Regions from separate parts of the Priestia sp. JNUCC 25 genome, predicted to be linked through region 2. Evidence: a T-box and tRNA genes for the amino acid it is inferred to sense, from the RefSeq annotation. Region 2 holds a T-box; the other regions hold tRNA genes.
The links. A T-box is a leader RNA that pairs with one kind of tRNA and senses whether it is charged. The one in region 2 lies ahead of pheS (phenylalanine--tRNA ligase subunit alpha), so its partner is inferred to be a tRNA-Phe.
Positions count from the first base shown of each region.

Region 1 (4,426 bases), 940 kb from region 2:
TGATCGAGAGAACTCTCGTTAAGGAACTCGGCAAAATGACCCCGTAACTTCGGGAGAAGGGGTGCTCTGGTAGGGTGTATAGCCCGAGAGAGCCGCAGTGAATAGGCCCAGGCGACTGTTTAGCAAAAACACAGGTCTCTGCGAAGCCGCAAGGCGAAGTATAGGGGCTGACGCCTGCCCGGTGCTGGAAGGTTAAGAGGAGGGGTTATCCTTTGGGAGAAGCTCTGAATCGAAGCCCCAGTAAACGGCGGCCGTAACTATAACGGTCCTAAGGTAGCGAAATTCCTTGTCGGGTAAGTTCCGACCCGCACGAAAGGCGTAACGATCTGGGCACTGTCTCAACGAGAGACTCGGTGAAATTATAGTACCTGTGAAGATGCAGGTTACCCGCGACAGGACGGAAAGACCCCGTGGAGCTTTACTGTAGCCTGATATTGAATTTTGGTACAGCTTGTACAGGATAGGTAGGAGCCTGAGAAGCCGGAGCGCTAGCTTCGGTGGAGGCGTCGGTGGGATACTACCCTGGCTGTATTGAAATTCTAACCCGCGGCCCTGATCGGGCCGGGAGACAGTGTCAGGTGGGCAGTTTGACTGGGGCGGTCGCCTCCTAAAATGTAACGGAGGCGCCCAAAGGTTCCCTCAGAATGGTTGGAAATCATTCGTAGAGTGTAAAGGCACAAGGGAGCTTGACTGCGAGACCTACAAGTCGAGCAGGGACGAAAGTCGGGCTTAGTGATCCGGTGGTTCCGCATGGAAGGGCCATCGCTCAACGGATAAAAGCTACCCCGGGGATAACAGGCTTATCTCCCCCAAGAGTCCACATCGACGGGGAGGTTTGGCACCTCGATGTCGGCTCATCGCATCCTGGGGCTGTAGTCGGTCCCAAGGGTTGGGCTGTTCGCCCATTAAAGCGGTACGCGAGCTGGGTTCAGAACGTCGTGAGACAGTTCGGTCCCTATCCGTCGTGGGCGTAGGAAATTTGAGAGGAGCTGTCCTTAGTACGAGAGGACCGGGATGGACACACCGCTGGTGTACCAGTTGTCTTGCCAAAGGCATCGCTGGGTAGCTATGTGTGGACGGGATAAGTGCTGAAAGCATCTAAGCATGAAGCCCCCCTCAAGATGAGATTTCCCATAGCGCAAGCTAGTAAGATCCCTGAAAGATGATCAGGTTGATAGGTCAGAGGTGGAAGCGTGGCGACATGTGTAGCTGACTGATACTAATCGATCGAGGACTTAACCAAACTTTTAAAAGCGTAAGCTTTACTCAGCAAACTGTTACCTAGTTTTGAGAGAACAAAACTTTTCAAAAAAGTCTTGCTTTCTTTTGGAAATCATGTATAATATAATATGTCTGGTGGCGATAGCGAAGAGGTCACACCCGTTCCCATACCGAACACGGAAGTTAAGCTCTTTAGCGCCAATGGTAGTTGGGACTTTGTCCCTGTGAGAGTAGGACGTTGCCAGGCTGTTATTATTCCACAGTAGCTCAGTGGTAGAGCTATCGGCTGTTAACCGATCGGTCGTAGGTTCGAGTCCTACCTGTGGAGCCATTTGGAGAGCTGTCCGAGTGGCCGAAGGAGCACGATTGGAAATCGTGTAGGCGGTTAACGCTGTCTCAAGGGTTCAAATCCCTTGCTCTCCGCCATTTTTATTTAATTAGCACAGTGGCCCGTTGGTCAAGCGGTTAAGACACCGCCCTTTCACGGCGGTAACACGGGTTCGAATCCCGTACGGGTCACCATTTATTTTTATCTACATAATAGTGGAGGATTAGCTCAGCTGGGAGAGCACCTGCCTTACAAGCAGGGGGTCGGCGGTTCGATCCCGTCATCCTCCACCATATATTATCATCGCGGGGTGGAGCAGTTCGGTAGCTCGTCGGGCTCATAACCCGAAGGTCGCAGGTTCAAATCCTGTCCCCGCAACCAAGTGGTCCCGTGGTGTAGCGGTTAACATGCCTGCCTGTCACGCAGGAGATCGCGGGTTCGATTCCCGTCGGGACCGCCATTTTAAATTTAATAAGGCTCGGTAGCTCAGTTGGTAGAGCAAAGGACTGAAAATCCTTGTGTCGGCGGTTCGATTCCGTCCCGAGCCACCATTTTAAAAACATTTGTTTTTAAAATGCCGGTGTAGCTCAACTGGTAGAGCAACTGACTTGTAATCAGTAGGTTGGGGGTTCAAGTCCTCTTGCCGGCACCACAGTTATTGTGGAGGGGTAGCGAAGTGGCTAAACGCGGCGGACTGTAAATCCGCTCCTTCGGGTTCGGCAGTTCGAATCTGCCCCCCTCCACCATTTACAGGGGCATAGTTTAAAGGTAGAACTACGGTCTCCAAAACCGTCAGTGTGGGTTCGATTCCTACTGCCCCTGCCAATTATAAAAATAACATTGCATATATACGTGGCGATTGTGGCGAAGTGGTTAACGCACCGGATTGTGGTTCCGGCATTCGTGGGTTCGATTCCCATCAGTCGCCCCATTTATAAATGATATGCATATTTCAATATTGGGCTATCGCCAAGCGGTAAGGCAACGGATTTTGATTCCGTCATGCGTTGGTTCGAATCCAGCTAGCCCAGCCATATATGCGGAAGTAGTTCAGTGGTAGAACACCACCTTGCCAAGGTGGGGGTCGCGAGTTCGAACCTCGTCTTCCGCTCCAATTTTAATAAAGTTATTTAGTCTTGAGTAAATGGCGGCATAGCCAAGTGGTAAGGCAGAGGTCTGCAAAACCTTTATCACCGGTTCAAATCCGGTTGCCGCCTCCATTTATTTACAAGCTGCCGGGGTGGTGGAATTGGCAGACACACAGGACTTAAAATCCTGCGGTAGGTGACTACCGTGCCGGTTCAAGTCCGGCCCTCGGCACCATTTATAATTTTAACTTGCCTTTTTTATTTTGCCGATGTGGCGGAATTGGCAGACGCGCACGACTCAAAATCGTGTTCCTTCGGGAGTGTCGGTTCGACCCCGACCATCGGTACTTTAGCTTTATTTGACAGGATGATTCCTGTTTTTATTTTTACTTATCGGTCGACAAATTTTGATAATATTTGCGGGTGTAGTTTAGTGGTAAAACCTCAGCCTTCCAAGCTGATGTCGTGAGTTCGATTCTCATCACCCGCTCCATACATATTGTTATCACAACGCAGTGTCTCGCTTTCAAAGCTGAGATGTTGCGTTTTTTATTTTTAACGTAAATATAGCGTCTATCTTTTCAAGATAGACGCTATATTTACGTACATCAGTTAATGACTTGATAGGTTGCTTCGCCGCCGTGAATTTGAATGAACATGTCACTTAGGGATTTAGTTAGTTTATAAGCCTGTTCTTCTGAAAGTGAAGGCTTTAAATAAATGAACTGTACAGCTTGTGTTGTCTTTTCAGTTACGTACGCTCGGTTAGAATCGACATAAGGGCTTCCGAAAGCTCCTAGGGCATCTTTTGAAATGATTTTATTTTCTAAAGAAATATTACGTTCATTTAGAGCTTCATAAGACTCTTCTTTTTTACCGATAGTAAATTCGATGGGGCCTTCTAAATTAGAGGAATCATAAATTCCAATTGGGACTTCATATTGCAATGAAAAAAAGTTATTAATGTCCACAGCAGAATTGATAGAAGGCAAATACGTTTGTTTTCCTATTCTTCTAATTAAAGCTTCTATAGAAGGACGGTATTTACTTGGATCAGTTCCAAATGTTTTGAAAAGCTTTCTCCACTCGCTAACACCTTCGAATTCTGTTACTTTTTTTGACTCAAGGTCGAAATAAATGGATTCTTGAAAGAGGCGCAGACGTCCTTTTAGCATTTGAGGAGAATCACCAACTTCAATATTTTTATACTGAATGATTCCCATTTTAAAAGAAGGGCAAAGCTGTTTAATAGCGGGCGATAATGTAAAGTTCATTTTTTTGATCCTTTCTATTATAATTAGTATTTGTTCGTTTATAGATACCATCCTATCATTTCATTGAGCGAGAAAACAGTTCAATGCATGAATATATAGAATTTCTTAGAAAGGAGGCCATTACTCACTATGAATGCGTATCAGTTGAAGGAAGAAATTATTTCATACAGCAAAGAGATTGGAATCGATAAGATTGGATTTGCGAGTGCTTCTATGTTTGATGAGTTAAAGAATCGATTGTTAGCACAGCAAGAGTTAGGTTATGCTTCAGGGTTTGAAGAACCTGATATTGAAAAGAGAGTAGATCCCACATTAGTTGTTCCAAAAGCTAGATCTATTATTTCAATTGCACTTGCGTATCCTTCTAAATTAAAGGATGCACCAAAGAGCACAAAGGAAGATCGCCGAGGAATCTTTTGCCGTGCTTCTTGGGGGCAAGATTATCATACGGTTCTACGTGATAGGCTTCAAAAGCTTGAAACCTTCATAAAAGAAAAAGTACCTGCAGCTATCCT
Region 1 is NZ_CM132211.1:406,286-410,711, forward strand. Features, by position in the region: rRNA gene JNUCC25_RS02150 (23S ribosomal RNA) at 1-1,243, shown strand, start outside; rRNA gene rrf (5S ribosomal RNA) at 1,353-1,468, shown strand; tRNA gene JNUCC25_RS02160 (tRNA-Asn) at 1,478-1,552, shown strand; tRNA gene JNUCC25_RS02165 (tRNA-Ser) at 1,556-1,647, shown strand; tRNA gene JNUCC25_RS02170 (tRNA-Glu) at 1,669-1,743, shown strand; tRNA gene JNUCC25_RS02175 (tRNA-Val) at 1,767-1,842, shown strand; tRNA gene JNUCC25_RS02180 (tRNA-Met) at 1,854-1,930, shown strand; tRNA gene JNUCC25_RS02185 (tRNA-Asp) at 1,934-2,009, shown strand; tRNA gene JNUCC25_RS02190 (tRNA-Phe) at 2,025-2,100, shown strand; tRNA gene JNUCC25_RS02195 (tRNA-Thr) at 2,126-2,201, shown strand; tRNA gene JNUCC25_RS02200 (tRNA-Tyr) at 2,212-2,295, shown strand; tRNA gene JNUCC25_RS02205 (tRNA-Trp) at 2,301-2,374, shown strand; tRNA gene JNUCC25_RS02210 (tRNA-His) at 2,405-2,480, shown strand; tRNA gene JNUCC25_RS02215 (tRNA-Gln) at 2,509-2,583, shown strand; tRNA gene JNUCC25_RS02220 (tRNA-Gly) at 2,589-2,663, shown strand; tRNA gene JNUCC25_RS02225 (tRNA-Cys) at 2,696-2,769, shown strand; tRNA gene JNUCC25_RS02230 (tRNA-Leu) at 2,784-2,872, shown strand; tRNA gene JNUCC25_RS02235 (tRNA-Leu) at 2,903-2,984, shown strand; tRNA gene JNUCC25_RS02240 (tRNA-Gly) at 3,057-3,130, shown strand; gene JNUCC25_RS02245 (B3/B4 domain-containing protein) at 3,246-3,911, opposite strand; gene queG (tRNA epoxyqueuosine(34) reductase QueG) at 4,041-4,426, shown strand, end outside.
Region 1: it has a tRNA-Phe gene. The T-box ahead of pheS (phenylalanine--tRNA ligase subunit alpha) is inferred to sense a tRNA for this amino acid. The anticodon was not compared.

Region 2 (4,426 bases):
AAAGATATGTTCATCGATATTGGTGCCTCTAGCAGAGAAGAAGTAGCGGAGTGGGGAGTGAAACCTGGTGATCAGGTTGTGCCTTATTTCGAATTTACGGTTATGAACAACGAAAAGATGCTGCTAGCGAAAGCCTGGGATAACCGTATCGGCTGTGCAATCGCTATCGATGTATTAAAAGCTTTAAAAAATGAAACACATGAAAATGTTGTGTATGGTGTAGGAACGGTGCAAGAAGAAGTTGGACTTAGAGGTGCAAAAACATCCGCTAACTTTATTGAACCGGATATTGCATTTGCTGTTGATGTCGGTATCGCTGGAGATACACCTGGTGTTTCTGATAAAGAAGCATCTTCTAAAATGGGAGATGGTCCGCAAATCATTTTATATGATGCTTCCATGGTTTCTCATAAAGGACTTCGAGATACAGTGGTAAATGTGGCAGATGAATTAAATATTCCATATCAATTTGATGCAATCGCTGGAGGCGGTACGGACTCAGGTTCTATCCATATTTCAGCTAACGGGGTGCCAGCACTTTCGATTACGATCGCAACTCGTTATATCCATTCTCATGCAGCGATGCTTCATCGTGATGATTATGAAAATGCAGTTAAATTAATTGCGGAAGTAATTAAACGCTTAGACCGAAATACGGTGAACGCAATTACGTATAATTAAAAAAAGCTCATTCTCCTAGGAGAATGAGCTTTTTGTTGTACATAGGAAAAGGCTATTTATTTTAAACCGTTTTCAAGCGTTGTCAGAATTTCTTCTTTTTCTGATTCTGGAGACTTTTCCCAAAGCACCTCAAATAAAACACCAAGTCCAGGGAGCATTTTTTCTTCACCGCTTTGAATAGCGTCAGAAATTGTAGCTTCAAGCTCTTCTTTTGAGTTTCCTGAAACGTTTGCAATAACAGCATTTCGTAAATTAAGATCCATCATTTTCACCTCAGCTATCGTAAAGTTACCAATAGTTTTTGTTTTCTTTGCGATTTCTATGTACAATAAAGTGAAACTTATCTAATGATTATTGAGCAAAATGTAATCGAACTATTTATTTTTGTATAGATAAAGGAGTTATGTTTGTGAAACAAATTGATTCAGTTAAAAATCCGCAGGTAAAAGCGTGGAAAAAGCTGCATAATAAAAAAGACCGTGATAAGCAGGGCCTTTTTATGGTAGAAGGCTTTCATTTAGTCGAAGAAGCTATCAAAAATAAGGATTGCGTAAAGGAACTAATTATACGCGAATCGATTGAAGTGCCAGCACAGTGGAACATAGATGGTATCGAAATAACCGTTGTAAACGAAGCAATAATTAAATTGTTATCTGACACAGAAACACCTCAAGGAATTATCGCTGTGTGTTTTCAAACGAAGCATGCAGAAATCATTCATACAGCACAGAAAGTATTGCTTTTAGATGCGGTGCAAGATCCAGGTAACCTAGGTACGATTATTCGAACCGCTGATGCTGCCGGAGTGGAGGCTATTATCGTTGGAGAGGGCAGCGTGGATGTGTACAACCCAAAAGTCGTTCGTTCAACGCAAGGAGCTATTTTTCACCTTCCAATTGTAAAAGGTGATTTACTCGAAATGATTTCACTGTTAAAAGAAAGAGAAATAGCAGTTTACGGCACGTCGTTACAAAATGGAAAGGTCTATACATGCGTAAAACCTTCAAACGAATTTGCGCTGGTTGTGGGAAATGAAGGAAACGGCGTAAGCGAGAAAGTGCTGGAACAAGCGGATCAGAATCTGTACATTCCCATCTATGGAAAGAGCGAGTCGCTAAATGTTGCCATCGCTTCTGGAATCTTACTTTATTATTTACGCGGAATGTAGTTGCATCGAGAACGTGTTTTCACTATAATAATACAATAGTTACATATGTAAAAAACGATGAAAGAGAGCAGTAGCTTATGTCCGTTTATGCAGGGAGAAAATGCCGTGACTGAAAGCATTTTTATAAATGTAATAAGTGAATTCACCTCTTGAGTTGACACTTAGACCATCTTACATAGATGTAAAGGTGTTCCGGAGATTCCGTTAACTTGAATGAAGTGAACTGTATACGTCTGTGTATATAGTTAACAAGGGTGGTAACGCGACTAATCCTCGTCCCTTTTTTGGGAGGAGGTTTTTTTATTTGTCATTTTTTACGTTAAAAGGAGGAATAAGTGATGAAAGAACGTTTACAAGAACTTCAACAAGAAGCAATTGCAAAAGTCGAAACAGCAAGTGCTTTAAAAGAATTAAACGACGTACGCGTAGCTTATTTAGGAAAGAAAGGCCCTATCACAGAAGTACTTCGCGGTATGGGAAAACTTTCAGCTGAAGAGCGTCCTGTAATGGGAGCACTTGCAAATGAAGTGCGTGAAGCTATTGCATCTAAAATTGAAGAAAAACAAACGGCGTTAGAAGCAGCCGAGGTAGAGCGTAAACTTGCTTCAGAAACAATCGACGTAACGCTGCCAGGACGCCCAGTTAAAGCAGGTACGCATCACCCGCTAACAAGCGTGGTTGAAGAAGTAGAAGATTTATTCTTAGGAATGGGCTATGAAGTAGCAGAAGGACCGGAAGTAGAGCAGGACTACTATAATTTCGAAGCGCTGAACTTGCCAAAAGGTCACCCAGCACGTGATATGCAAGATACGTTCTATATTACGGAAGAAACGCTTCTTCGTACGCATACATCAACTGTTCAAGCTCGTGTTATGAACAAGAATGAAGGCAAAGGACCTGTTAAAATTATTTGCCCGGGCAAAGTGTACCGCCGCGATGACGATGATGCTACGCATTCTCATCAATTCATGCAAATTGAAGGTCTTGTAGTAGACGAAAACATTCGTATGAGCGATTTAAAAGGCACGCTTGAAGTATTTGTGAAAAAGATGTTCGGTGCAGACCGTGAAATTCGTCTTCGTCCAAGTTTCTTCCCGTTCACTGAGCCGTCTGTAGAAGTAGACGTATCGTGTGCAAAATGTGGAGGTAAAGGCTGTAATGTATGTAAACAAACAGGCTGGATTGAAATTTTAGGAGCAGGCATGGTTCATCCAAATGTCCTTGAAATGGCTGGATACGATTCAACTAAATATCGTGGGTTTGCTTTTGGAATCGGTGTAGAGCGTATTGCTATGTTAAAACACGGCGTGGATGATATTCGTCATTTCTATACAAATGATGTTCGTTTCTTAGATCAATTTAAACAAGTATAAAGGAGGGACTACGATGTTTGTATCTTATCGTTGGTTACAAGAGTATGTTGACTTATCAGGCGTAACGGCAGAAGAGTTAGCAGATAAAATCACAAAAAGTGGAATTGAAGTTGAAGGTGTAGAAAACTTAAATAAAGGCATCAGCGGAGTGGTAATTGGTCACGTTGTAGAACGTGAACAGCATCCAAATGCTGATAAATTAAGCCGCTGTCAAGTAGATCTTGGCAGAGGAGAAATCGTTCAAATCGTGTGCGGGGCACCGAACGTGGCACAAGGTCAAAAAGTAGCGGTTGCAAAAGTGGGAGCTGTACTTCCAGGTAACTTTAAAATCAAGCGTGCTAAGCTTCGCGGTGAAGAATCGAACGGTATGATTTGTTCTCTTCAAGAGCTTGGCATTGAAAGCAAGCTTGTGGCAAAAGATTATCAAGAAGGCATCTTCGTGTTCCCAAGCGATGCTGAAGTAGGAGCGGATGCACTAGATGCATTAAACTTAAACGATGAAGTATTAGAACTAGGGCTAACACCAAACCGTTCAGACTGCTTAAGTATGTTAGGTGTAGCACATGAAGTGGCTGCTATTTTACGTCGTGAAGTGAAGTATCCGTCAGTAAACGTGCAAACGTCTGATGAGCAAGCAGCTGATTATATTTCCGTTAAAGTAGAGGCAAAAGAAGACAATCCGCTTTACGTAGCGCGCGTTGTGAAAAACGTAAAAATTGCTCCGTCACCATTATGGATGCAAACGCGTTTAATGGCAGCTGGTATTCGACCTCATAACAACGTTGTTGATATTACCAACTATATTTTGCTTGAATACGGCCAGCCTCTGCATGCTTTTGACTATGATCGTCTTGGTTCAAAAGAAATTGTTGTACGTCACGCGTCAGAAGGCGAGAAGTTTGTAACACTTGATGACCAAGAGCGCGTATTAAAAGGCAATCAGCTTGTCATTACAAACGGAAGTGAGCCGGTAGCTCTTGCAGGTGTAATGGGCGGAGCGAACTCCGAAGTAAAAGACGATACGGTAAATGTTCTCATTGAATCAGCTTACTTCAAAGGCTTAACGGTTCGCCAAGCTTCAAAGGACCACGGTCTTCGCAGTGAGGCAAGCGCTCGTTTTGAAAAAGGAATTGATCCTAACCGTACGCGTGTAGCTGCTGACCGCGCAGCAGAATTAATGGCTGAATACGCTTCAGGTGAAGTA
Region 2 is NZ_CM132211.1:4,537,071-4,541,496, reverse strand. Features, by position in the region: gene JNUCC25_RS23815 (M42 family metallopeptidase) at 1-681, shown strand, start outside; gene sspI (small acid-soluble spore protein SspI) at 738-944, opposite strand; gene JNUCC25_RS23805 (TrmH family RNA methyltransferase) at 1,085-1,849, shown strand; T-box leader at 1,898-2,133, shown strand; gene pheS (phenylalanine--tRNA ligase subunit alpha) at 2,188-3,222, shown strand; gene pheT (phenylalanine--tRNA ligase subunit beta) at 3,236-4,426, shown strand, end outside.

Region 3 (4,426 bases), 1.1 Mb from region 2:
GAAACCTCCTTTTAGAATTTTTTCCCTACTCGCAAGGAGGCTTTTCTATTAATACCTACGTATAAAAGGCTTCATATATCCTTTACTTTTTCTTATATCACTTATTCATTTCTTTCATACTTCTCAACAAATGAAATTCTTTCCAGTATTGTTGGGTGACCATATCGAAAAATCTTCACTAAATACGGCGGATTTACCTGAGACAGTCCTGATTTCGTTAAGTCCTGAAACGTTTTAATAGCAGCTTGCTTATCTCCTGTTAGGTCCATGGCGTACGTGTCAGATTGAAGTTCATGATGACGCGACTGCATATTTGTTAACGGACTCACAGCAAATGTAAGAATAGAAAAAATAAGTAGAATAAGCGGTAAAGAATTTAAATCACTAAGAGAAGTAATTTTTAATGCTTTCCCCCATCTCTTAATCACAAAGCGAGCTAAGTGCTTCGTTAGCCATAAGCCTACGATCGATAAAACTAATGCTGAAGCAATCCCCACATAAATATGTTTCTTTACATAATGACCCATTTCATGCGCCATGATAAACAAAATTTCACGTTCCGTTAATTTATTAAGAGTAGTATCCCATAACACAATTCTTGAATTAGAACCTATTCCCGTCACATATGCATTAAGAGAGTTCGTTTTTTCAGACATGTTTACTTCATATACATGCTTAGCAGGTATGTGAGCTTCATCTGCTAAATGTAAAATTTTCGTCTCCAGCTCTTTATTCTTTAATGGATAAAAATCGTTATATAACGGATCGATAACCACTGGTTGAATAAACGTCAAAAATAGCGTAAATGGAATAGATACTATCCACGCATACAGCCACCATCTTTTTGAAAACTTACGAATGAATGCATATAACACAGCAATCACTAAAAACATGGTGGCATAGTTCACCCAAAAATCTGTAAAAAGATCTTTCATCCATCCTTGGAAAGGTTGCGTCGTAATATGGTAAGCCTTTGAAAGCTTATAGCTAATCCAGTCCATAGGAAAAGAATAGATCAGCAGCAGAACGGATAACCAAAATACATAAATAGCAGTTTGGAGAAGACTGAAACGGCTGACGTCTTTAGACCACTTATTAACTTTCTTAGACACACCTAACACTAAAATTAAAATAAACCCTAGCCACTCATATGGAATTCGGATAAAAAAGAGCGCATCTCTAATTTTTGAATATTTTTCGGTTAACATAAGTTCTCGTGCATTCATAAACGTAGCCGGGTCTACGCTGGTGCCTTTTAATGATTGTGGAATAGAGGTATCGCTTATATAGAATAAATACACCCAAATACACGCTCCATACACAAGAAAAACTCCGATGGACCACCAAACAATTTTTTTCACGCATTCCCCTCCTTTTGTACAAACAGTATGCCGTTATTACTATTGTAGGTTTTTTTTCGAAATTTAGAACAAGCGTTTATAGATGTGCTATAAGAAATGCAATTTAGGGCGAGGAAATCATAGAAAAACGAAAAATAGAGTTTAGACAAAAGAATAAACTCTGTTTCCAAACAAAAAAAGCAGTTTGCATATGCAAACTGCTTTTAAGATGACCCGTACGGGATTCGAACCCGTGTTACCGCCGTGAAAGGGCGGTGTCTTAACCGCTTGACCAACGGGCCAGTATGGCTCCACAGGTAGGACTCGAACCTACGACCGATCGGTTAACAGCCGATAGCTCTACCACTGAGCTACTGTGGAATATGGTGGGCCTAAGTGGACTCGAACCACCGACCTCACGCTTATCAGGCGTGCGCTCTAACCAGCTGAGCTATAGGCCCTTCATTTGGAGCGGGTGATGAGAATCGAACTCACGACATCAGCTTGGAAGGCTGAGGTTTTACCACTAAACTACACCCGCGTTACTTAAGATGGGGCGACTGATGGGAATCGAACCCACGAATGCCGGAACCACAATCCGGTGCGTTAACCACTTCGCCACAATCGCCGTCTTAAAATGGTGGCTCGGGACGGAATCGAACCGCCGACACAAGGATTTTCAGTCCTTTGCTCTACCAACTGAGCTACCGAGCCTTTATGTAAATGGCGGTCCCGACGGGAATCGAACCCGCGATCTCCTGCGTGACAGGCAGGCATGTTAACCGCTACACCACGGGACCACTTTGGTTGCGGGGACAGGATTTGAACCTGCGACCTTCGGGTTATGAGCCCGACGAGCTACCGAACTGCTCCACCCCGCGATGATATGAATATGATATAAATAAATGGCGGAGGAAGAGGGATTCGAACCCCCGCGGGCTTTAACACCCCTGTCGGTTTTCAAGACCGATCCCTTCAGCCGGACTTGGGTATTCCTCCGTATATTTATAACAAATGTAACTTATATGATAGCGGCGGAGGGAGTCGAACCCACGACCTCACGGGTATGAACCGTACGCTCTAGCCAGCTGAGCTACACCGCCATATTATTCGTTACAATTATTCAGTTTAATTGGTGGAGCCTAGCGGGATCGAACCGCTGACCTCCTGCGTGCAAGGCAGGCGCTCTCCCAGCTGAGCTAAGGCCCCATAAATGGTCGGGAAGACAGGATTCGAACCTGCGACCCCTTGGTCCCAAACCAAGTGCTCTACCAAGCTGAGCTACTTCCCGTTTATGGCGCGCCCGAGAGGAGTCGAACCCCTAACCTTTTGATCCGTAGTCAAACGCTCTATCCAATTGAGCTACGGGCGCTTTATATGGAGCGGAAGACGAGGTTCGAACTCGCGACCCCCACCTTGGCAAGGTGGTGTTCTACCACTGAACTACTTCCGCTTATTAAAATGAGCCATGAAGGACTCGAACCTTCGACCCTCTGATTAAAAGTCAGATGCTCTACCAACTGAGCTAATGGCTCTCTATGGCTGGGCTAGCTGGATTCGAACCAACGCATGACGGAATCAAAATCCGTTGCCTTACCGCTTGGCGATAGCCCAATAAAAATGGTGGAGGGGGGCAGATTCGAACTGCCGAACCCGAAGGAGCGGATTTACAGTCCGCCGCGTTTAGCCACTTCGCTACCCCTCCGATATAAATGGTGCCGGCAAGAGGACTTGAACCCCCAACCTACTGATTACAAGTCAGTTGCTCTACCAGTTGAGCTACACCGGCACGGTGGTGGAGGATGACGGGATCGAACCGCCGACCCCCTGCTTGTAAGGCAGGTGCTCTCCCAGCTGAGCTAATCCTCCACGTATCATACACAATATTCATTGTATAGAAGATTTTTATAAATGAGCCAAATAAAAAACCCCTAGACTCTTTTATAAGAGCATAAAAAGGGGTCTTATTCATTGCCTGGCAACGTCCTACTCTCACAGGGACAAAGTCCCAACTACCATTGGCGCTAAAGAGCTTAACTTCCGTGTTCGGTATGGGAACGGGTGTGACCTCTTCGCTATCGCCACCAGACAAGAGATTGCTCTCTCAAAACTAGATAACAGTTTGCTGAGTAAAGCTTACGCTTTTAAAGTTTTGGTTAAGTCCTCGATCGATTAGTATCAGTCAGCTACACATGTCGCCACGCTTCCACCTCTGACCTATCAACCTGATCATCTTTCAGGGATCTTACTAGCTTGCGCTATGGGAAATCTCATCTTGAGGGGGGCTTCATGCTTAGATGCTTTCAGCACTTATCCCGTCCACACATAGCTACCCAGCGATGCCTTTGGCAAGACAACTGGTACACCAGCGGTGTGTCCATCCCGGTCCTCTCGTACTAAGGACAGCTCCTCTCAAATTTCCTACGCCCACGACGGATAGGGACCGAACTGTCTCACGACGTTCTGAACCCAGCTCGCGTACCGCTTTAATGGGCGAACAGCCCAACCCTTGGGACCGACTACAGCCCCAGGATGCGATGAGCCGACATCGAGGTGCCAAACCTCCCCGTCGATGTGGACTCTTGGGGGAGATAAGCCTGTTATCCCCGGGGTAGCTTTTATCCGTTGAGCGATGGCCCTTCCATGCGGAACCACCGGATCACTAAGCCCGACTTTCGTCCCTGCTCGACTTGTAGGTCTCGCAGTCAAGCTCCCTTGTGCCTTTACACTCTACGAATGATTTCCAACCATTCTGAGGGAACCTTTGGGCGCCTCCGTTACATTTTAGGAGGCGACCGCCCCAGTCAAACTGCCCACCTGACACTGTCTCCCGGCCCGATAAGGGCCGCGGGTTAGAATTTCAATACAGCCAGGGTAGTATCCCACCGACGCCTCCACCGAAGCTAGCGCTCCGGCTTCTCAGGCTCCTACCTATCCTGTACAAGCTGTACCAAAATTCAATATCAGGCTACAGTAAAGCTCCACGGGGTCTTTCCGTCCTGTCGCGGGTAACCTGCATCTTCACAGGTACTATAATTTCACCGAGTCTCTCGTTGAGACAGTGCCCAGATCGTTACGCCTTTCGT
Region 3 is NZ_CM132211.1:590,635-595,060, reverse strand. Features, by position in the region: gene JNUCC25_RS03230 (M48 family metallopeptidase) at 102-1,361, opposite strand; tRNA gene JNUCC25_RS03225 (tRNA-Glu) at 1,571-1,642, opposite strand; tRNA gene JNUCC25_RS03220 (tRNA-Asn) at 1,647-1,721, opposite strand; tRNA gene JNUCC25_RS03215 (tRNA-Ile) at 1,725-1,801, opposite strand; tRNA gene JNUCC25_RS03210 (tRNA-Gly) at 1,808-1,881, opposite strand; tRNA gene JNUCC25_RS03205 (tRNA-His) at 1,893-1,968, opposite strand; tRNA gene JNUCC25_RS03200 (tRNA-Phe) at 1,979-2,054, opposite strand; tRNA gene JNUCC25_RS03195 (tRNA-Asp) at 2,065-2,140, opposite strand; tRNA gene JNUCC25_RS03190 (tRNA-Met) at 2,145-2,221, opposite strand; tRNA gene JNUCC25_RS03185 (tRNA-Ser) at 2,247-2,339, opposite strand; tRNA gene JNUCC25_RS03180 (tRNA-Met) at 2,370-2,443, opposite strand; tRNA gene JNUCC25_RS03175 (tRNA-Ala) at 2,474-2,549, opposite strand; tRNA gene JNUCC25_RS03170 (tRNA-Pro) at 2,555-2,631, opposite strand; tRNA gene JNUCC25_RS03165 (tRNA-Arg) at 2,636-2,712, opposite strand; tRNA gene JNUCC25_RS03160 (tRNA-Gly) at 2,719-2,793, opposite strand; tRNA gene JNUCC25_RS03155 (tRNA-Lys) at 2,803-2,875, opposite strand; tRNA gene JNUCC25_RS03150 (tRNA-Gln) at 2,880-2,954, opposite strand; tRNA gene JNUCC25_RS03145 (tRNA-Tyr) at 2,962-3,045, opposite strand; tRNA gene JNUCC25_RS03140 (tRNA-Thr) at 3,054-3,129, opposite strand; tRNA gene JNUCC25_RS03135 (tRNA-Val) at 3,134-3,209, opposite strand; rRNA gene rrf (5S ribosomal RNA) at 3,314-3,429, opposite strand; rRNA gene JNUCC25_RS03125 (23S ribosomal RNA) at 3,493-4,426, opposite strand, start outside.
Region 3: it has a tRNA-Phe gene. The T-box ahead of pheS (phenylalanine--tRNA ligase subunit alpha) is inferred to sense a tRNA for this amino acid. The anticodon was not compared.